DNA from 4 places in the Labilibaculum manganireducens genome. Region 3 is predicted to be linked to each of the others. Evidence: riboswitches for the same ligand, from Rfam matches in the RefSeq annotation. Region 3 holds a riboswitch; each other region holds the start of a gene.
What was found. Region 3 has a riboswitch for cobalamin ahead of ACHZAX_RS07080 (TonB-dependent receptor plug domain-containing protein). Riboswitches for the same ligand answer to the same signal wherever they lie in the genome.
Positions count from the first base shown of each region.

Region 1 (5,563 bases), 690 kb from region 3:
AATTCATGTTCTCCGTAAATGTATCCATGCTCGTGGCAAATACTAAATGTTGGAGATAAGGTAATGTATGGGAGATGGTAATTATTGGTTATTTTTTGCAGCAGCAACTTCACGGCATCAACAGAAAGCTGCTTTTCTCCAATAAAGGTATGAAATACAGTTCCTCCGGTATATTGTGTCTGCAGCTTGTCCTGCAATGTTAAAGCTTCGAATAAATCATCGGTATATGCAACCGGAAGCTGCGAAGAGTTGGTATAGTAAGGTGCCGCTCCTTTTCGAAAGTTCTCCTGATTGGCAACAATAATATCACCGTAAGTTTTGGTATCAAGCTGAGCCAAACGATAAGTTGTTCCTTCGGCCGGCGTTGCTTCCAAATTATAGATGTTACCTGTTTCCTCCTGAAAACCAACCAGTTTTTGCTTCATAAAATCAAAAATCCGAAGCGCAAAAGCATTTCCTTCTTCCGAAACCAAATCGCTTCCAATAAAATTCAGACAACACTCATTCATTCCAACAATTCCGATTGTTGAAAAATGATTTTGCCAAAATTTACCATTCTTATTTTTTAGATGACGCAAATAAAATTTTGAATAAGGGAACAAGCCTTTTTCTGTTAAATTTTCAATCATTTTTCGTTTGATCTCCAGACTATTTTTTGCCAAATTCATCAGATGCTCCAAACGCTTAAAGAATTCAGCTTCGTTACTGGCTTCGTAGCCCAAACGAGGTAAATTTACAGTTACCACTCCAACCGAACCAGTTAACGGATTCGCACCAAACAAACCGCCTCCACGTCGTGCCAGTTCACGTTTATCCAAACGCAGCCGGCAACACATACTTCGCACATCATCAGGCGACAAATCAGAATTTACAAAATTTGAAAAGTACGGAATTCCATATTTAGCGGTGATTCTCCAAATGTTTTCATACGCTGGTTTATCCCATTCAAAATCGGATGTGATATTATAAGTTGGTATCGGGAAAGAAAAAACACTTCCATTGGCATCTCCTTCTTCAATTACCTGCGCAAAAATTTTATTAAAGAGATCCATCTCAACCTGAAAATCCCCGTAAACTTCGTTCATCAATTTGCCACCAATAATTACCGGCTGATCACTCATAAATTTTGGAACATTCAAATCCATGGTCACGTTGGTAAACGGCGTTTGAAAACCTACCCGGGTAGGAACATTCATATTATAAAGAAATTCCTGAAGAGCCTGTTTAATCTGATTTTCATCCAATTGATCGTACCTTATGAAAGGAGCCAATAAGGTATCGAAATTCGAAAATGCCTGCGCTCCGGCGGCTTCTCCCTGCATGGTATAAAAGAAATTGACCACTTGTCCGAGAATGGTACGGAAATGTTTGGCCGGCCGGCTAACCAATTTGCCCGACGCGCCTTTAAAACCAGTAAGTAAAAGATCTTCCAAATCCCACCCTACACAATACACACTTAAAAATCCAAGGTCGTGAATGTGAAACGCTCCTTTTTGGTGAGCATCTCCAATTTCCTGCGGGTAAATCTTATTCAGCCAATATTGAGAACTCACAATGGTCGAAATGTGTTGATTCAATCCCTGCAGAGAATAAGAAGAATTTGCACTTTCTTTTATTCTCCAGTCCTGAAGATTCAAATAATCGTCAACCACATTTAAATTGGAAAATAATTCCTTGGTATCGCGAGCCAATTCATGTTGTTTCCGGTATAAAATAAATGCCTTCGCAACTTCAAACAAATCATATCTGAATAGAGTTTTCTCTACCAAATCCTGAATTTCTTCTACATTGGGAATTCCCGAAAAATCAATCTCTTTCATGACCTGACTGACACAAAATTCGATTAGTTCAACGCGTTCTTCACCTACTGCCTGAAATGCTTTATTGATTGCACTTTTAATTTTATCAGGCTTGAATTTAACAACCTGACCGTTTCTTTTCCGAATTTGAGATTCGGATACACTACCATTCATTTTCATTCTTGTATTTTTTAATTTTTTTGAAAAAAATGATAGCTTCTGAGGAAAATATAGAATAGGAAGATACACCGAATTGTGTATCCTCATTCTCTGCCTTTCTCCCGAAAGCTACGAATAATCATTACAGGCAGGTCTTCTGGCTTGTCCTCTTTTGGTTTGCCTTCCCATTTTTGCTGAGATAAAACAGTGGCATAAAAAACCAAAAAACATGAGGACTTACAGCTGCGGGGACAGCTCACGAATTAAACGTGATTCCCTATTATTCCTTTCGGAACCTATAAATCGATACAATAGTAAGAAGAAAAAATATGATAATCAATCTGAGTTATTAACAGTTGTTGGTCAATAAGCTATAAAAGAGCAAGAACCATGGTTAATTCTTTTTTCAGGAAAGAATATCCTCAATAAGGAAAGCTCAGTAAATTGGATTTATCTACTATTATGCAAGGAAGTATTTGAGAATTCATCTTATAAATGAGATTTGAAGTGACCCAAATTTGTATCCAACTTTTTGAATTGATCTTAACGAAAAACATCACATACAAATTTGTCTAAGTATAAACTAAGCACAAAAATACATAAGAACAGGTATAATAAAACCAATTATCATTAACCAAACACCTCTTTTCTTAAATCCATTTTTCCCTTTCACCATAATAGCTCCGGAAATGGCAAAAAAGATTAATACAATAGCGTAAATAATCGCTATTGAAGAAAATCGTTTACCTGAGTTGTAATGAACGTCATTCACAAATTTGTAAACAGGTACTTTCTTAAATGTGGTTAGCTTTATTTTACCATTGTAAGGATGATATTCCCCTAATCCACCTTTAACGTAGATATTGTAAACCTCATCAGCTGGAATGACACGTGTTAATTTTGGAGCATCGCTAAAGCTTTCCCTCCAGTAAGTTTTTAACTCATCAGGTCTTAGGTTGGCTTCGGCATCCTTCTCCATTACGATTTCGCGATAAGATGGATCTTGTTCTCCTTTTTTTAGGACAAGCAAAATACCAGAAATCGCATAAATCAAAGTTAATCCTATAAATAAATAGCCAAGATCTCTATGAAGAGACCTTATGCTTTTATTCAATTTTTTACTATTCCACAATTTCATAAGAAGTTCCGTCTACAAAATAAACTGAATAAAAATTTCTATTTGCCTTTTTCATCCATTCGCGCATTTGATTAATATTTGTCATTTCTGAGGCACAATGTTCTCCCCCTTCTTCGGCATCTTCTTTAGCCTTTACTTTTGCTTCCCAATCGTTAATAAACTTTTCAGATAAACGTTTCTCTTGAAGCGTTCCTTTAACCGCAATCGTAGCTCCCGATAATTCTCTATTAAAACCATTAATCTTACCTGTTGCTTCCACTCGTAAGGAAAGTTTACCAGTTTCATCCAACAAAATAGCTCTGCGTCCTGAATGCGCACAAACGTGCTGTACCATTCCTGTAAAGAAAACCTCTTTCCCTACATTTTGCTCGGCCGTTTTCATTACCTGAGCAATAGTTTGGGGCGCAAATTCCTTACTCCCTACTTGTTTAGCTTCTTGTTTTTTATTGCTTTGATTACAAGAAACCAATACACTTAAAACAACAAATGCTGTAAATATTAACTTTTTCATTTCTAAATTGTTTAACGATTAAATATAATGTTTGCGATAAAACCATAAATACCTGTAATTGCAATCCAAACCACTGAAAACAATTGTATTTTTTGTTTCCGATATCTCGTAATGAAAACAAATACCAATGTCAGTAGTAAATTGGTTAGTAATACCCAATAAGATCCAAAATAAACCATAGGTTTGATGTATTTGGTATTGGCATTTGTAAATCCAACTGCGAATGGTAAAATAAATTTACTATAAGCAGATTCTGAAATATCCTGCTTAAATGTTACTTCATCAACCACCTGTTTTGTATCTGCATTAAGAGCTAAAACTGTTTTCCCTTTCGATGATATTACATTGATATTCCAGAACAAAGGATTTGCCATAATTAACAATTGATCTTTATTGATATCGAAAGCTGGTGTTGGAATTTCCTGCAGTTTGTAAGCATCAGTTGTGATAATGTATAGCCTTTTATTTGTATCAAATACAAAGGCATAAAAGCTTCTGTCGTCTGGCTCCATGGTTAAAATGTACTCAGGGACTACACCTGCAGGCAAAGAAACTTTCCTTAAAAAAGGCATTGCATTCACCATTTTTAAGTGGAAAACCTGATCATCATTATCGACAATAAAATAGCCTTCGTCATAAGCTTTTCGTGTTGAAGGATTACCCGCGGCCATTTTAGCAGGAAATCGAAAACCCCTTTTCTCAAAAATCTTATTAAAACATTGACTTTTTTCTTCATTTACCCGATTGGTTTCGGGATTGATAAATTCAATTTTAGAATTTAAACGAAAAACATCTCCTGGCATTTCTATTCTTACACGTCCCGACATGGATTCAAACAACGTGTATAGAGGAATGTGAGGTTTATTTTTATCTGCCGGGGTTATTTTAAAGAAGAATTTCTTAAGTTTTACATCATTAAGATTAATTACTTTACCATCAATACTTTTGGGCATTCTTCCGTCTGCCATTAATTGTCTGGAATAAAACATTGGCAGTATACTGTCGAATTCTGATTCAGAATACACTCTATTGGTATTCATGTTTTTGCGAATCAAACGTTCCTCCTTATCATCAAAATCGATAGTGCAGAAAGCTTTGTCAACAGAACTATAATAAGTAAATATATTTTTTGAAGCTGTATCGGTAACCAGATGATAAGATTTAGGCAGCAACCATGCTAATAGCAGGGTGCCTAAAACAATTATTAGATAATTTATTGAATATCTATTTTTCATGCGTTTCTATTTTCTAATTTGCAGCATACTACTCTCATGATTATTAATTCACTCACTTGTGTGAATACATTGAATCATTTGATTTTACATGCCTTTTTATATCTATTAAAAGCGAACATATTAATCCTGTATTCCAACTTTAAAACGCTGAACCGATAAGTAGCCAAACGGTAAGACATAAAATGGAATAATAACAACACTTAACACTACAAAACTGTATGCTCCGGGGAAATCGGTCAGATAAAACAATTGAAGGCTTGCAAACATGATTAAAGTATTGAAGATCCTTCGTTTCCAACTTGGCTCCAAACAAATCCATGACATCATTGCATAAGCCACTAATCCGGCAATATACCATGGCAGCAAAGTATATACCATGCTCCCGGTTATTTCCACAGGAAAATAAATTCCAGAGAATGTCAAAAGTATTAGTAAGTGAAGTGCAAAAATTAGCATCAGCAATGTCATTCCAAATCCTAACATTGTGAAAACAATTTTACGATTGGACAATGGCAGATGTAAACTTAACTTGATTCGCTTTTGAACCATTTCAGGAACAAACTGTGCTAAAGCCAGACAAAATCCGACCGCAGGAGGAAAGAACTTTAAATCCCGGAATAAAAACTGATCTCTGTTTACAATTACATCCCAAAGATGTTCTAAACCTACCATGCGAAACGCCCTGCCTAGTGTTAAAAACAGATATGTCAAAAGAATTACT
Region 1 is NZ_CAXXEE010000003.1:2,527,952-2,533,514, forward strand. It holds gene ACHZAX_RS09725 (ribonucleoside triphosphate reductase) at 1-1,979, opposite strand, end outside; cobalamin riboswitch at 2,089-2,273, opposite strand; gene ACHZAX_RS09730 (PepSY-associated TM helix domain-containing protein) at 2,542-3,096, opposite strand; gene ACHZAX_RS09735 (hypothetical protein) at 3,080-3,607, opposite strand; gene ACHZAX_RS09740 (DUF4857 domain-containing protein) at 3,619-4,842, opposite strand; gene ACHZAX_RS09745 (hypothetical protein) at 4,963-5,563, opposite strand, start outside.
Region 1: another riboswitch for cobalamin. It lies ahead of ACHZAX_RS09725 (ribonucleoside triphosphate reductase); the one in region 3 lies ahead of ACHZAX_RS07080 (TonB-dependent receptor plug domain-containing protein).

Region 2 (5,563 bases), 800 kb from region 3:
TATTGGTTTGGCTCTCATTTATGCTCATAAAAAGGAGCGGACTAAAGCAGAAACTGCTCTTCATAAGGCATTGAATATAGCCAATAAATTAGGATTAAATGCCAAAATCTTAAAAACACATAAAGCATTTGCTGAGCTCTATCAAATTATTGATGATCAGTCCAAAGCGATTGAAAGTTATAATCATTTTTCATTAACGTATGATTCCATTCTTTCTATTCAGCAGTTTGAGATTATTGAAGAGATGCAAAATAGATTTACGATTCGGCAAGCTTTATCCGAAACAGAGCAGGAATTGGAATCCCGAAAATTTCAAGAATCATATTTAGTGATCATTATCATTCTGATGCTGATAATTGCTGTTGTTCTTTATTGGCGCTATCAGTCACAGCGGAAATTAAATCTTCAGTTAGCCGAAATTAATCAGACAAAGGATAAATTATTCTCAGTAATTTCTCATGACTTGAAAAATCCTTTTAATTCGTTAATCGGATTTAGTGAATTATTATTGGAAGATAGTAGAGAAGGTGACTATCAAAATACGGAGAAGTTTGCCGGTTATATTCATCAGTCATCAGTGGAAGGAATGAAGTTGTTAACCAATCTATTGGATTGGTCGAGATCACAAACAGGGGCTATTTCGTATTACCCAACACCAATATCATTTGATCGGCTGTTTGATGAGTTAAACAGTTTTTTTGAATCAGAGCTGCAACAGTATAAAATAAAGATTGAATTCCACAATTTAATTGAAGAAGAGGTTATGGCCGATCCAGATATTCTCCGAGCAATTTTAAATAATTTAATTTCAAACGCCATTAAATACACAAATGAAGGAGGTTTGATTAGATTGGATGCGGCCAGAACAAAATCTCATGTTAATATTAAAATAAAAGACAATGGCACCGGGATGCCGCAGGAAATTATGGATGGATTGTTTGATAATTCAAAAACAACAAATAGTACTCAAGGTCTGCACAAAGAACAGGGTACAGGTTTGGGATTAAGTATTTGTTCCGAATTAATTAGAATTCACAAGGGAACAATTAAAGTGAAAAGCGAATTGGGAAAGGGAAGTACTTTCGAAATTGAGTTTCCTGGTTAAAAAGAAAGAATCATTTTAACATGATATTAGAATAAAATTCAGGAGATTTTCTATGTTTTGCGGCAGACTCGTAAGCCAATTGCGCCAAGAGCAGATAAAGAGAGAAACTGACGACGCTTCATTGATACAGGTTAAGGTTTGGGGGCTTTAATGTATTAAAAAAAGAATTATTTCAGGATTTATGAAGTGGAATTATTTTTAGTGTTGCAGTGAAGTATAAGATAGGTCAATAAGCTTATTTTTAGGCGTTTGGGTGGGGTGTTATTTATTTCATGAAAATACAATCGATTAAGCTATTTGGTGAAAATTGAATACCAATGTTGTTTTTTTTATAACTTGCGTATGTAGTTTGTGTTAATTCAACCTTAATATTGAGCTGCAACGGACAAATAAAACCATGATGAAACAGTATAAAAGTTTAACTTTTCCTGCACTTTTTTCGGAAACGGCAGCGAAATTCGGCAACTGTAATGCAATGGCCCTTGTTGGGCAAACTCCCTTTACTTATAACGAGGTTTATGCAAATATTCAAGCCCTGCTTGCTTTTTTTGAGAAGTTGGGAATTAAACCAGGTGATAAAATTGCTCTGTTGAGTACGAACATGCCTAATTGGGGCATGGCCTACTATGCAACAACTTTTATGGGTGCAGTTGTTGTTCCAATGTTACCTGATTTTAGTCAGTTTGAGATTGAAAATATTTTAAGCCATTCTGAAGCAAAAGCTGTTTTTGTTTCGACAGGTTTGCGCTCTAAAATTGAAAACCTTAAAATTGAAACCTTACAATCGATTATTGCGATTGAAGATTTCAATTTAATTCATACAAATGAATCTTCACCGAAATTTGATCTTTCTGAAAAACCAAAGCAGGATTATCAGGTTTGTGAGGATGATATGGCTGCAATTATTTATACGTCTGGAACAACAGGCAACTCTAAGGGGGTTATGTTGTCTCATAAAAATATCTGCTCCAATGCTATTCTGTCAAAAACAATCCATCCTATAGATGAAACGGATCGTTTTCTTTCAATTTTACCTTTGTCGCACACCTATGAAAATACTTTGGGATATGTGATTCCTATGATTGCCGGTTCCTGTATCTATTATTTAGGAAAAGCTCCCGTGCCTTCATTGTTATTGTCAGCATTTAAAGAAGTGCGGCCAACCATCATGTTTTCGGTTCCATTGATTATCGAGAAGATTTACAGGAGTAAAATTTTACCGTCGATTAATGGGAAAGCCATTACCAAATATTTATATAAAATTCCGTTTTTCCGCAAGAAGCTGAACGCAATTGCCGGAAAAAAATTAATGGAAACCTTTGGTGGTAAATTAACTTTTTTTGGTATCGGCGGAGCTAAATTGAACTCTAAGGTTGAACTGTTTTTGCGTGAAGCAAAGTTTCCCTATGCTATTGGTTATGGATTAACTGAAACGGCACCATTAATTGCAGGATGTGGTCCCGCAATTACTAAATTTCAATCTACAGGGCCTGCTTTAGTCGGAGTTGAGCTGAAAATCAATAATCCTGATCCTGTTACTCAAATTGGAGAAGTATGGGCAAAGGGTGATAATGTGATGATGGGTTACTATAAAGAGCCGGAAAAAACCAAGGAGGTTTTAACAGAAGATGGCTGGTTTAAAACCGGCGACTTGGCAAAAATGGATAAAGACAATTATTTATATATCGAAGGTCGATTGAAAAATATGATTGTTGGATCAAGCGGAGAAAACATTTATCCGGAAGAAATAGAATCGGTAATCAATAACTTTAAACATGTAATAGAGTCTGTAGTTATTGAACAGAAAGGAAAATTGGTTGCAATGGTTCATTTTAATTATGAGGAATTGGAACAGCAATATCAACATCTTAAAAAAGAGGTGGGGAATTATGTCGATGACACTGTTGATGAGTTAATGAAGGAATTACAGGTTTATGTGAATTCACGTGTAAATAAATTTTCGCAGGTTCAGTTAGTGATCGCCCAAATTGACCCATTTCAAAAAACGGCAACGCATAAAATAAAGCGGTTTTTATATCATTAGAAACAAAAAAGACTATTAAGAATAAATTTCACCCCAAATGTTACACCTAACATTTGGGGTGTTTTTTTTATGATCTGAAAATTTCTTGTTCTTTATGTTTTTAGACAGAAATAAGATCTTACTGTAATTGTTATTTAGATGATAATCAGTGTTTAATGGTGGATGATTTGCTTTGGTTTTTTACATTCATAAAATAGATTGTTAGTATCTTGAATTAATATTGATACATTTGTTTCGCGATTTGGCAATATCATATCACTTGATGTAATATTAAAGAGGGAATCCGGTTTGAGTCCGGAACTGTACCCGCAGCTGTAATCTCTATACCAAACTCGGTTGCATGATGCCACTGTATCTTATGGAAGATATGGGAAGGCGCAACAAGAGGGAGAAAGTCAGAAAACCTGCCTAAAAGCAATTTTGTTTAATCGACACTTTCGGGACTAAAAGTAAGATTATGAAGAAAATTACTAAATGTGTGCCTACATGGCATATTATGCGTGGTTCATTATTGCGGAACCAATTTTCCAATTTTAAATCAGTGCAAGATGGCTCTCTGTTCATCTCGTTTTTTGATAAAACGAACTGGTTGAATTTCCAATCAATTAAAGAAGTGATGGTTGAAAAATGCCATTTGCAAAAAATTAATTTTTGGAGTCAGTTTCTATTCCCAATTAATACAATTTAATAATTCAGCTTGTTGTTCGCAACAGGTTAGAATTGATGTACTATAAATTAAAGGCAAACATCCGTTTGAATGCTTTAAAAATAAGATAACATGATAAGTGAAAGAGGTAAAGTGTTTGGAGTGGCCTTAGGTCCGGGAGACCCTGAGTTAATTACGGTGAAAGCTTTGAACTGTTTGAAGAAATCAGAGAAGATTTACTATCCGGCAACGCAATCATCAAAAGGGAATCAGGATAGTTTTTCATTGGTGATTTTGAAACAACTGGATGTAGAAGAGAACAAGTTTGTGCCCATTACAGTGCCGATGAGCAAGGATCGATCGGCGGCCGAAAAAGCATATGCAGATTTGTTTCGGAAAGTGCAGAAGGATGTTAAGGAAGGCAAACAGGTAGCAGTGGTGAGCGAAGGAGATATTTCATTTTTCAGCACATTTTCCTATTTACTTGAAGATTTCAGGAAGAATAGTGTCGATTTTGAGATGATTCCGGGAGTTCCGGCTTTTATTTTGGGAGGATCAGCAGGAAAACTGGCATTGGCAACTCAGAACGATAAATTATTAATAGCTCCGGACATAGAGAATGAAGAGGAACTGAAATCTTTGCTGGAGCAGAACCAAACTGTCGTTTTGATGAAGTTATCAATGGTTCGTGATTGGATTAAAGTGTTCATTCAAAATAGTGATCTGAAGTTCTTTTACGGTGAATATTTAGGAACTCAAAAGCAGTTTACCTGCACCGATATGGAAAGTTTGAAGGACAGGAAGATTCCATACTTCGCCATTTTAATTTTTTACGGAAATAAATAATATATCATGCCAAATAGATTAGGAAAAATAACCGTTGCAGGCCTTGGACCAGGAAGTCCGGATCTGTTTTTAAATCCTGCAATAGATGCAATAAGAGAAGCCGATGTGGTGATTGGATACAAATATTATTTTCAGTTCATAGAATCATTTCTGAAAGAAGGAACAGAATGCATGGATACGGGAATGCGTCAGGAAGTGCAGCGCGCCGAAAAGGCATTTGAATTGGCTGAAACAGGGAAAGATGTTGTTGTGATCAGCTCTGGCGATGCCGGTATTTACGGAATGGCATCGCTTGTTTTCGAGATGGCTGAGAAAACACAATCGAAAGTAGAGCTAAAAGTTATACCTGGGATTTCTGCTTTTCAGGCTGCGGCTGCAAAATTGGGCGCACCGTTAAGTCACGATTTGGTGATTCTTTCCTTGTCGGATTTACTCACCAGTTATGCTTTGATCGAGAAGAGAATAAAGGCAGCTGCTATGGGCGATTTCGTAACTGCAATTTACAATCCCAAAAGCAATAAAAGATATTGGCAATTGTATCGCTTACGCGAACTGTTTTTAGAGGAGAGAGAAGATACTACACCAGTTGCTGTTGTACGCCAGGTGGCTCGTGCCGAGGAACAAATTACCTTGACAAACCTACGCGATTTTGATCCTGAAATGGCAGACATGTTTTCACTGGTGATTGTTGGGAATTCACAAAGCTATATTTCAGGTGATCGGTTTATTACACCACGAGGATACTATAATAAAGAGGAGCAGGAGGGAAGACCGGGTCCTTTGATTATGCAGGAAAGCTTTCGAACCATTGCTGCAGAATTGAAAGAAATGGATTTGCCCTTGGAAACGAAATGGATTCTTTTGCATTGCATTCATACTTCGGCAGACTTTGAATTGGCTGAGATTTTGAAAGTACAGAACA
Region 2 is NZ_CAXXEE010000003.1:2,634,000-2,639,562, reverse strand. It holds gene ACHZAX_RS10185 (tetratricopeptide repeat-containing sensor histidine kinase) at 1-1,105, shown strand, start outside; gene ACHZAX_RS10180 (AMP-binding protein) at 1,506-3,149, shown strand; cobalamin riboswitch at 3,375-3,575, shown strand; gene ACHZAX_RS10175 (hypothetical protein) at 3,607-3,837, shown strand; gene cobI (precorrin-2 C(20)-methyltransferase) at 3,928-4,641, shown strand; gene cobJ (precorrin-3B C(17)-methyltransferase) at 4,648-5,563, shown strand, end outside.
Region 2: another riboswitch for cobalamin. It lies ahead of ACHZAX_RS10175 (hypothetical protein); the one in region 3 lies ahead of ACHZAX_RS07080 (TonB-dependent receptor plug domain-containing protein).

Region 3 (5,563 bases):
AGGCTCAGAATGGAACGATACAAGCAGTAGGTCATTCGGAAAGTCTGAATTTCGAGAAAATTGTTGAGCTGGATCCTGAATTGGTAATGGTTGCCGGTTTTATGAACATCACCGACAAGGAAACTAAATTAATGAAAGCAGGTTTGCCGGTTGCTTATAATATAGAGTGGATGGAAACTTCTCCCTTGGCACGTGCTGAATGGGCAAAATTTATTGCAGCTTTTTTTAATGAGGAGGCCGAGGCTGAAAAACATTTTAATGCTGTAGAAAAGAGATACAATGATTTGAAAAAGTTGGTGGAAAATGTGGAGAGTAAACCAAGCATTCTTTCGGGCTATAATTTTAAAGGCATTTGGTATATGCCTGGCGGACAAAGCTACTTAGCGCAATTCCTTCGCGACGGAAAGGCAGATTATTGTTGGTTTTCTGATAGCACCAGTGGCAGTATGCCATTAAGTTTTGAGGTTGTTTTCGATAAGCAGGGAGAAGCAGATATTTGGTTTGGCCCCGGACAATGCAGAACTTTGGAGGATATGAAAAATATGGATGAGCGTTACACCTTATTTCGATCATATAAAACAGCTCATGTTTTTTGTTCTACCAAAAGAATGAAAGATAGCGGCGCCAACGATTGGTTTGAGTCAGGTGTAATGCAACCCGATGTTGTGTTTAAAGATGTGATTAAGATTTTACATCCCGAATTGCTGCCAAATTATGAACTGTATTACTATCAACAATTGAAATAGGAGAGCTATGCTGTTGAATAAAAATGGAAGATTGTTTTCGCTCGTATTTGGGATACTGTTCCTTCTCATTTGTGGCGTTTTCCTGTTGGATTTGATATTCGGAAGTGTAAATATTCCTTTTAAAAAGGTGTTTGCAATACTATATGGTGCTGATGTGAAAAACTCATGGAACTACATCATTTTAAATTTTCGTTTACCGAAAGCTTTAACTGCCATTTTTGTTGGAGCCGGATTATCGGTTACAGGCTTAATGATGCAGACACTTTTCAGAAATCCATTGGCCGGACCTTACGTTTTGGGAATTAGTTCCGGGGCAAGTTTGGGAGTTGCTTTAATGGTAATGGCATCAGCTTTAATGCCGGTTGCTTTTGGAGTTATTTCGGCTTTTTTAGGTAGTTGGGCATTGGTGGTTGCAGCTGTTGTTGGTGCATCATTGGTATTCATGCTGGTTGCTTTGGCCTCTCTTAAAATATCAGATAGTGTTTCACTGCTGATTATCGGAATCATGTTTGGAAGTATTACCGGTGCTGTGGTAAATATTCTGCAATATTTTAGCGATCCGGAGCAAATACAAAGTTTTATCGTATGGACTTTTGGCAGCTTGGCAGGTGTTACATGGACCGAAATGAAAGTAATGGTACCCATTGTTTTTAGTGGTTTGATCATTGCTTTTTTTCTGATAAAACCATTGGACGCACTTTTGTTGGGCGAGAATTATGCGCGGGGAGTTGGAATATCAGTTAATAAGACTCGTATAGCCGTTATTATTAGTACGGCATTAATTGCCGGAACATTAACCGCATTTACTGGCCCTATTGCTTTTGTTGGTGTTGCTGTGCCACATATTGCACGATCTATTTTCAGAACCGCAAGTCATAAAGTACTAATGCCGGCGGTAATATTAATTGGTGCGGCTATCATGCTTGCTTGTGACATTATTTCTCAAATACCGGGGAATCAGAATACATTACCAATTAATTCGGTAACAGCATTGTTTGGAGGGCCGGTTGTAATTTGGGTGATTATGCGTAGTAGAAATGTGAAGGCTTCTTTTGCCGGGTAAGAATTGGGTTATGAGTGAAATTAAAGAAGTACAAAAAGACATACTGGTAACTCAGGATCTTTCCATTGGATACAAACAAGGGAAGAAGGAACAGCTATGCTTGCTTTCAGATATCAACCTGACAATCAGGCGGGGCGAAATGGTCTGTCTTTTGGGTCCGAACGGAGCGGGTAAATCGACTCTTATGAGAACCATTGCCGGTATTCAATCGCCCTTGGCGGGATATACCTTGGTAGAAGGAATTCCTATTCGTGATCGGAATTTTAAAGAGATTGCTCAATTGCTAAGTATCGTTTTAACTGAGCGGATTAATGTGGGAAACCTCACCGTTTACCATATCGTTTCTTTGGGCCGGCATCCTTATACTTCATGGATGGGACGTTTATCGGAAGAGGATAACGATAAAATTAAAGGGGCATTGGAACAAGTCGGTTTATTGCATTATGCCGATCATTTCATCAATCAGTTGAGCGATGGGGAACGGCAGCGGGTGATGATCGCCAAGGCTTTGGCACAGGATACGCCGTTAATTATGCTCGATGAACCTACTGCGCATTTGGATTTGCCAAACCGTGTTGACATCATGCGGTTGTTGCATCGTTTGGCCCGGGAAACCAATAAGGCCATTTTACTTTCTACCCACGAATTGGATTTAGCACTTCAGGCTGCAGATGTTATTTGGCTGATGGCACGGGGGCAGACGATTAAAGTTGGTGCTCCTGAGGATTTGGTTTTGAATGGAAGCATCGAAGAGACATTTCATAATAAATCATTCATCTTTGATCGTAAGACAGGAAATTTCATTATGAATTACCAGAAAAAACAGATCATTCAGGTTTTGGGTAATGATGTAATGGGGTTCTGGACACAAAGGGCATTGTCCCGCGAAGGTTATCAGGTTACTTGCGAAGAAGCCGGTAATTGTTCTGTGAAATTGCTCGAAGATACTATGGAATGGGAAATTCATCGAAATGGAGAGGTGAAAAAATGTCGGAGCATTCAGGAACTGCTGGCTTATCTCCGAACTTTTCTTGTTTTCGATTAATTTTAAATCTGTATTTTATTCATTTATAGAGTCTCCTGAAATACTGCCAAATAAATTTCTAAAATTAGATTTCTCAGAATAATATTTTACATACATTTGCGTCGCATTCGGTATTTTATTCCTCATTATTCAGGAATGAAATGAAAAGGGAATTCGGTGAAAATCCGAGACTATACCCGTAGCTGTAAGTTCTAAAAAGAGCTTTTTGAAAGTCCTGTGCCACTGTTCCAATTTTGGAATGGGAAGGCCTCAAAAAGTAGAACAAGTCAGAAGACCTGCCTTTGCAATCAATTTTAAGTCATTGCTTTCGGGAAAAAGAGCAAGTGAACGAAAACTTTATCGAACATTGATACAAGGATTGATCTGCCATGACCGGTTCTTTATGTCATGTTGTGAAATTTTCTTTTAGCTCCCTGTCTGCATTGCATTAGTTAAACTTATTTTCATTTATTCTTAAAAGACATGAAAAGAACATTTTTAACGGCTTTTGCATTGCTGTCATTATTAAATTCTGCAGTAAAAGCTGATGAGATTCCAAATCCTGCCAAAGATACAACGGCAGTGAGACACCTGAATTTATCAGAAGTTAAGATTAACGCATCACGTGTAAATGCAAAAATGAAGGATCTTCCTCAAAAGGTTGAGGTGGTTACAAGAAGAATGATTGAAGCGACTCCTGCAGTTGATATGGGTGAGTTGCTAAAAAAGACTACCGGTGTTGATATTATTCAATATCCAGGAATTTCTTCAGCTGTAAGTATGAGAGGTTTTGCACCATCTACATCAAACAAATACAATGTGATTTTAATTGATGGCAAACCTGCAGGAACTACCAATATTGCAACAATAGATATGTCGAATGTAGAACGGGTTGAAATTTTAAAAGGCCCTTTCTCAGCACAATATGGTTCTTCGGCTATGGCTGGAGTAATCAATATTGTTACCAAAGAGAGTACGCAAAGTATTACCGGAAATGCAAGTATTTCTTACGGAAGCTTCGAAACGTATACGGGTAGTTTAAGTGCCGGTGGTGCTTTGTCTGAATCAATGGATTTTGATGTAAGCTGCAATTACCAAAAACAAGGAAAGGATTATAAAATTGGGAAAAAGAATTTCTTTGGTAAAAGCGATGCTGAAACAATATTGGATCCAACGACCTACGGCAAGAGGATGGAGCACTCGCAATTTGAAAGACAGAATGCAAGTGCACGTTTAGGCTTCATTTTAGATGAAAACTGGAAGATTAATATTCATCAGTCGGTGTTTATTGCCAATGATGTTGAAACACCAGGTTCTTTTTGGCATGTGTATGGTATGGATTCAAAAGATATGAATAAGTATACAACAAGTGCTGACGTACTGGGAAAAATAGGAAATCATAAGCTAAGTTTATCTCCTTTTCACAGCAAAGAGGAAACAACCACTTTCAATTCAGTTTATGGTGATACCGAGAGTATTCATAAAAATTACGGCTTTATTCTTCAGGATGCCTTTAAAGTAGGAGAGCACTCTATTGCTTTTGGCATCGACAATAAAAACGATGTTTCCGAAAGCAATAATTGGAATACTTTGGGTGATGTTACAGCTCCTTCTACTCCAAAATATAAAAATGTATCGACCGGCATTTTTGGTCAGATAAATACAAATACTTTAAATGGAAAATTGAATATTGCCATAGGGGCAAGATATGATTTGGTGAAACTGAAATTGGAAGCGGACGATTTATTAGGGAATGAAGCAAGTACAGAGGAATACAATGTATTTACACAAAATGTGGGTGTAAAATATGAACTTCTTAAAGGATTAGCGGTTCATTCCAGTTGGGGAAATGCATTTTATGCTCCTGATGCTTTTCAAAAGGCAGGATTGTATACCACCGCATATGGAACCACAAAGGGAAATCCAAATTTGAAGGATGAGCAAAGTAATACTTTTGATGCTGGATTTGAATATAAGAATTTTGGGAAAGGCTTTAATTTCGATTTTACTTATTTTAAAACACATCATAATAACATGATCGTTAGTTATTCTGTAGACCCGGATGGCACAGCATACAATGGTGATGAGTATAAAACTTACAAAAATGCCAATTTTGCCGATATGGATGGAATTGAAATTGAATCATCTTATGATTTTGGTGCTTTGGTTGATTACAATTATTCCTTGAAACTATATGCTAATTACACTCATATTATTGATGCAGCTGTAACCGAGCGTATTAAAACAGATGATGGAACTTATAAAAACCAGAGCAGTCCTATGAGATATGTTCGCGATAACAATGCAAATTTCGGAATTGATTTTGACAATTTGAATGGGTTTTCTACTCGTTTAAATGCGCGTTATATTGGTCATAGATATGAAGATAATTGGTATACGGTTCGAACCAATGTTACCGAAAAAGTTCTTCGTCATCCGGTTTCAATGGTCTTTGATTATTCGGCAAGCTATACTTTCAAAGAAAAATATACTCTTGGAGTAACTGTGGCTAACTTGTTCGATGAAAACTATACCGAAAAAGATGGATACAATATGTCGGGTAGAGCAATAACTGCCAAGTTCGGTTATAAATTCTAAAGGATAACTTGTAAGCTTACACGCATTGTTTTCCAATAATAAAATGATCTATGTAAGCTTACATGGCATAGTTTCAGAAAAAAAAATGGCGTTTGTTTTCTTACAAAGCATACTTTCGAAAAAAGAAACAGC
Region 3 is NZ_CAXXEE010000003.1:1,835,069-1,840,631, forward strand. It holds gene ACHZAX_RS07065 (ABC transporter substrate-binding protein) at 1-746, shown strand, start outside; gene ACHZAX_RS07070 (iron ABC transporter permease) at 754-1,809, shown strand; gene ACHZAX_RS07075 (ABC transporter ATP-binding protein) at 1,820-2,854, shown strand; cobalamin riboswitch at 2,945-3,151, shown strand; gene ACHZAX_RS07080 (TonB-dependent receptor plug domain-containing protein) at 3,317-5,431, shown strand.

Region 4 (5,563 bases), 680 kb from region 3:
ATAAAGCATCCAGATGTAACCATCGTTTAGAAGCGTTTGTACAAAATATTTTCCCGATGAAATTCCAACACAAGCCAGAAAAAGAACAATACCCAGTTCCCGGATAAAAAGGTTGGCACTTGGAGTCATATAGAAATCAAGTTTGCCAATCCGGCCTTTGTGCCCAAGTATAAGTGCAATTAACAGTGGTCCGCCTGCTAGGCCTAGCTTGGCCGGTGCAGGAAAGCCGTGAATATTTATCGGAAACAAGCCAATAATAACCCCTAGTAATATTCCCAGAAAAATGGGCAGGATATTAGGGTGTGATAGTTCTTTTACAGAGTTGCCAAGCAGAGAGGCAACTTTAATCAGAGCTTTTTTTTCTCCTACAATACGTACGGTATCACCAAATTCAATACTGTCTTCTTCCTTTGGCATTAACTCAATACCATTTCTGTAGATTCTGGTAATGTTTACAGGGAACTGGCGTGAGATCCCAATTTGTTTTATACTTTTTCCCGCCAGCTTCTTATTGGTGATCATGACTTGTTTCATTCCAAGTTTGCCAGACACCTCAACATCTTTGGTTGTATTTATTTTGCCCAAATTAAGTTGAATGTATTTAAAATTTGATTCTACCGATACTCCATAAAGAATATCTCCTTTTTCAAGAATTGTTTCGGAATCGGCAGCTATAAAATCATCGTTTCGTTTAATTCTTGAGAGAACAAAATTATTACTGCAGGTATCTTTCAGAAAAAGTATGCTTTTGCCAAAAAGGTTTTGGTTGGTAATCTCAACGTTTATGGCAATTGGCTTTCCATCGAGGCCGGTAATTTCCTTATTGTATCGTTCTTCTTCCTGTTTTACATTGATTTTGAAAATTACACGCAGTAATATCATGCTAATAATAATTCCAAAAATTCCGAACGGATAAGCAACAGCATAGCCCATGCCCGTAATTTCGATATTTTCGCTTGCGCCCATAACATCGCCAATGGTTTGCTGAGCAGCACCTAAACTGGGAGTATTGGTTACAGCTCCGCACATAATTCCGGTGATCACGGAAGTGGGAACATCGAAAATAAATTTTATGGTAACTGCAATAAAGAAACCTGAAATAACAATTCCTGAAGCGAGCAGGTTAATCTTTAATCCATTATTTTTAAGCGAAGTGATAAAGCGGGGACCTACCTCTAAACCAATTGAATACACAAATAGAATTAAGCCAAACTCTTTAATGAAGTGCAATACGTGAGCATCGGTTGCAGCACCCAAATGCCCAATTAACAGACCGGAAAACAGTATGCCTGCAATGCCAAGTTTAATTCTGAGAAACGATAGTTTTCCAAATAGAATACCTAAAACAGCGGCCAAACAAATGATGACAATTGTAGATGCTGTTCCTGGTGTAGTTAATAGTTCTATAATGTTCATGTTGAATTATTGGTGTTTTAAACGATATGATCTCAGAAGAAGATCATTTTTTAGTGAGAAATAAAGGGATATGAAACGTCCATGTCAAAGCGATTTTGACACACAGAGAGATGATTATCTCAGCATGGTAAGTTCCATATGGCAACTTAAAAACAAATTATAATCATATGAAAAGAGCCGGAACTCCCATCTATCTTGATACGAAGTCAGGATATTATGAATTGGCAAATGAAAGTGCCGGCTCAATTTTATTGATTTAGAGGCTAGTCAGGAATCAATAAGGAATCTTATAAACTTTTTGAAATGGGAAGTGAATATTTTTTCCGGAATAATTAGTTGCAAAGCCAAAATACATGTTGTGTTCGGTCTTTACTGCTTTCTCCATTTCGCGAGGAGTGCTGCTTACTTTTTGCATAACAATACATTTTAAATGGTAAAACTGTATGCTTTGCGTCAATCAATAAAAAACAGGAATAATAAAATTAAAAAGGAACTTTTAATTCACCAGCGAGTCCTGATTTTTAGCTTTATGTCGCGAAAGCATCAATCTAATTAAATAAGACAGGTCTCCTGGCTTTTCCATTTGCAACGCCTTCCCATTCCTGATATTGGAACAGTGGCTTGATGTTGCAAACTGTATTGGAATTACAGTTGCGCGTCAGCTCACGATTTTAACGTGATTCCCTATTAAACCCTTTTTACGGGGTATCTTAATTATTTTCGGAAGCAAAGTTATTAAAAAAAGTATCTAAAAAACAAATTTAAATTTCCTTTAAGTTGAATCAATTTGATTTTACGGACATAAAAAGGAGAGAAGTAAAGAAACTGATCGTTTACAGAGGTATGGATTTTACAAGTAATCAATTGCTGAAGTTAACTTGATTCTCTGGGATGTTGATTAAAATATTAAAGCCTTAATTGGCTTGTAATGGGAGCTGTAGGCTGTGTTACTTATTCGCGTTAACTTGCATATCTATGCTGTGAAACACTTCTGGTTTGTTTGCCCCGAATGCGATATCTTAAATATATATAATACATTTGCATCGATTTTGGTGTTCTGCTCAGGCTATCGTCTGAGGGAATGAAAAGGGAATCCGGTGAAAATCCGGAACAGTACCCGCTACTGTAAATCTCATTTTGCCATGTGCAAAATATGGTTTTTACACCGCAAGCCACTCTCAGAAATGGGGGGAAGGCTGTAAAAACTGAGATAAGTCAGGAGACCTGCCAAGTCGTAACTAAAGAACATTTTGCTTCCGGGAATCGAAGTATATGTATTGAACTTACGCGCGTGTTCAGTATTTATTATTCCAATTTCTTTGTTTGTGTAAACATTTGGCAGCAAGATGTGATGTTTTAAAATTTAAAAAACAAAACGATCATGCAGTTTAAAAATTACATTCTGATTGGCCTTTTTATATTGGTAAGTCAGAGTTTAGTTGCTCAAGTGGGGACATTGTCCGGAGCAGTCACAGAAAAGGACGGGACAAATCCTTTAATTGGTGCCAACGTTTATTTCCATGGAACAACCATAGGAGCCGCTACCAACAGCGATGGTATTATTCGTTTCGAAACTTAAAGGTGGGAGAGTACGAAATTGTTGTTTCCTATTCGGGATATGGAAGAAAAAAAGAAATTATAGAAATTAAGGAAGGAGCAAATGCTCTTGATTTTCAGTTGAATAAATCCGAGAGAGAATTGGGCGAAGTGGTAGTTACAGGTACCGGTACACCGCATCATTTAAAAAGTGCTCCCGTTCAAACCGAACTAATCAGCAGCAAGATGGTGAAGGCTGTTTCGGCATCGGGATTTGATGATTTAATGACTGGAATTAGTCCATCATTTGATTTTAGTCCGGGCAGTATGGGGGCTTTTATGCAGTTAAACGGATTAAGCAATGATTACATTTTGGTACTTGTTGATGGAAAAAGAATGTACGGAGATGTTGGAGGCCAGAATGACATCAACCGCATTAATCCTGATAATATTGAACGAATTGAAGTGGTTAAAGGTGCATCTTCATCATTGTATGGATCGGAAGCCATTGCAGGTGTAATTAATGTGATAACCAAAAAATCGAAACGAAAAATCTACGCTGAAAGCAATTCCCGATTAAGTGAACATGGAAACAGACAGTACTTCAACAAAGTAGGTTTGAATTTAGGACGTTTTTCATCTCTTACAACTTATTCAAGAAAGGAATCGGACGGGTGGCAGCTAAGCAAGTTCGAAATTGACGATGATATGGATAATGATGATCCATCGGATGATGTACTTGTTGTTACAGATGCTAAACAAGTGAATGCCTTCGAGGATTACGCCATCAGTCAGCGCTTTGATTTTGCCGCAACCAATAAACTAAGCGTATATGCAATGGGATCGAAATACGAGAAAGATGTATTGCAGCCAATTACAGTAAAAAAATATGGTTATTACTACAACGATTTTTCTTATTCGGCAGGAGCCAAGTACCTAATTAATAAGAAGGACTACATCGCTTTAGATTTTAATTCTGATCAATTTAAATACTATTACAAGTACAATCAGAATGATATATCTTCAAAATCAGGGAAAACCCTTCATTCAATAAGAGAAAAAGTTCTTAATACGGATCAAAAACGCGAAGATGTAAATCTAAAATACGTTTTTAGTCTAAAAAAGACGCATCAATTTACATTGGGTGGCGAATACGTAAACGAAAGCCTGAAATCGGAAGGTCGGTTGGTAAATGCCAAAGAAGATGCTTATACCCTTTCTGCATTTGCTCAGGATGAGATCAAACTAATTAAGAACCTCTCTTTGGTAGCTGGTGTTCGTTACGTAAAGCACAAAGAATTTGGGAATGATTTTACACCCAAATTATCCACACTTTACAAATTCAACAATTTTAATTTTAGAGCAACATATGCAAAAGGTTTTAAGGCTCCAACATTAAAAGAGTTGTATTACCATTACGAAAAACCAGGGAATCTCTACTTGGGAAATACTGATCTTGATGCGCAAAAATCTGATTATTATTCTTTTTCGGCAGAATACATTGTTTCAAAATTATCGTTTAGCTTATCGGCCTATCAAAATAGTGTTGATGATATGATTGCCTACCAAACAGTTGAAACAAGTGCTGCAGATAAAGCCGATGGAATTAAAAAAACACGTCAGCACTACAACATTGGAGAAACAAAATCAAAAGGAATCGATTTCCTTTTTAATGTGAAAGTTGGCGGAGGCTTTACTCTTGGCGGGGGATACTCCTATGTAGATGCTATGAATGAGACAGATGACATTCGTTTGGAAAATGTGGCTCAAAATTATGCCAATTTCCGTTTGCTGTATGACAGAAACTGGAAAGATTATGCTTTAAACGTAAGCTTGATTGGCAGAATTCAGGATGAGAAATTTTATGAAGGTGAAAAAAATGCCGACGGGTACAATTTATGGAAACTAACAACCTCACATCGGTTTACAAGTGCAGGAACATCTCTTGAAATAACTGCCGGAGTTGATAATATTTTCGACTACGTAGATGACAGTCCTTACGGATCTCATTACGGCACTTTAAATCCGGGACGAACCGTATTTATTGGCTGTAACATCAAGTTTGCAAAATAGAATACACATTTATCTGCATAAGGCAAATTCCCTGAACTGTTTAAAAATTAGAAATTCCTGATCAGGGGATTTGCTCTTTGCCAATTTTGATACCCTAACATGAGCAGATTTAAAAATATTACCCTCCAAATTCACAATCTATCAGGAAGTGTACTCAGCCTGATGTTTGTGATTTGGTTTTTATCAGGTTTTGTCCTGATTTTCGCAGGTTTTCCTCATGCTTCAAAAGAGGAAAGGTTTCTGCATCTGTCTTTTTTAACAAAGTCTGACTTTGATTCCATTCAAGCTCCTTCAGAGAGTTTTTCAGGTGAAATAGAATTAGAGAAAATGAATGGAAATCCGGTTTACAGAGTTTATTCCGGAAGAAAATCGCAGAAAGTATACAATGCTGTTTCTTTGAATGAAAGTGAAAAAGCAACAGAAAAAGAGGCAGTAAATTTAGCAGAGGATTTTACGGGTGCTAAGCTTCAATCAGTTGAAAAGATTGAAGAATTAGACCAGTGGATTCCTTGGGACTACTACAATCCCTTGCTTCCTG
Region 4 is NZ_CAXXEE010000003.1:2,517,514-2,523,076, reverse strand. It holds gene ACHZAX_RS09700 (putative transporter) at 1-1,416, opposite strand, end outside; gene ACHZAX_RS09695 (hypothetical protein) at 1,691-1,831, opposite strand; cobalamin riboswitch at 1,960-2,144, opposite strand; cobalamin riboswitch at 2,450-2,662, shown strand; gene ACHZAX_RS09690 (carboxypeptidase-like regulatory domain-containing protein) at 2,798-2,995, shown strand; gene ACHZAX_RS09685 (TonB-dependent receptor) at 2,998-5,025, shown strand; gene ACHZAX_RS09680 (PepSY domain-containing protein) at 5,125-5,563, shown strand, end outside.
Region 4: another riboswitch for cobalamin. It lies ahead of ACHZAX_RS09690 (carboxypeptidase-like regulatory domain-containing protein); the one in region 3 lies ahead of ACHZAX_RS07080 (TonB-dependent receptor plug domain-containing protein).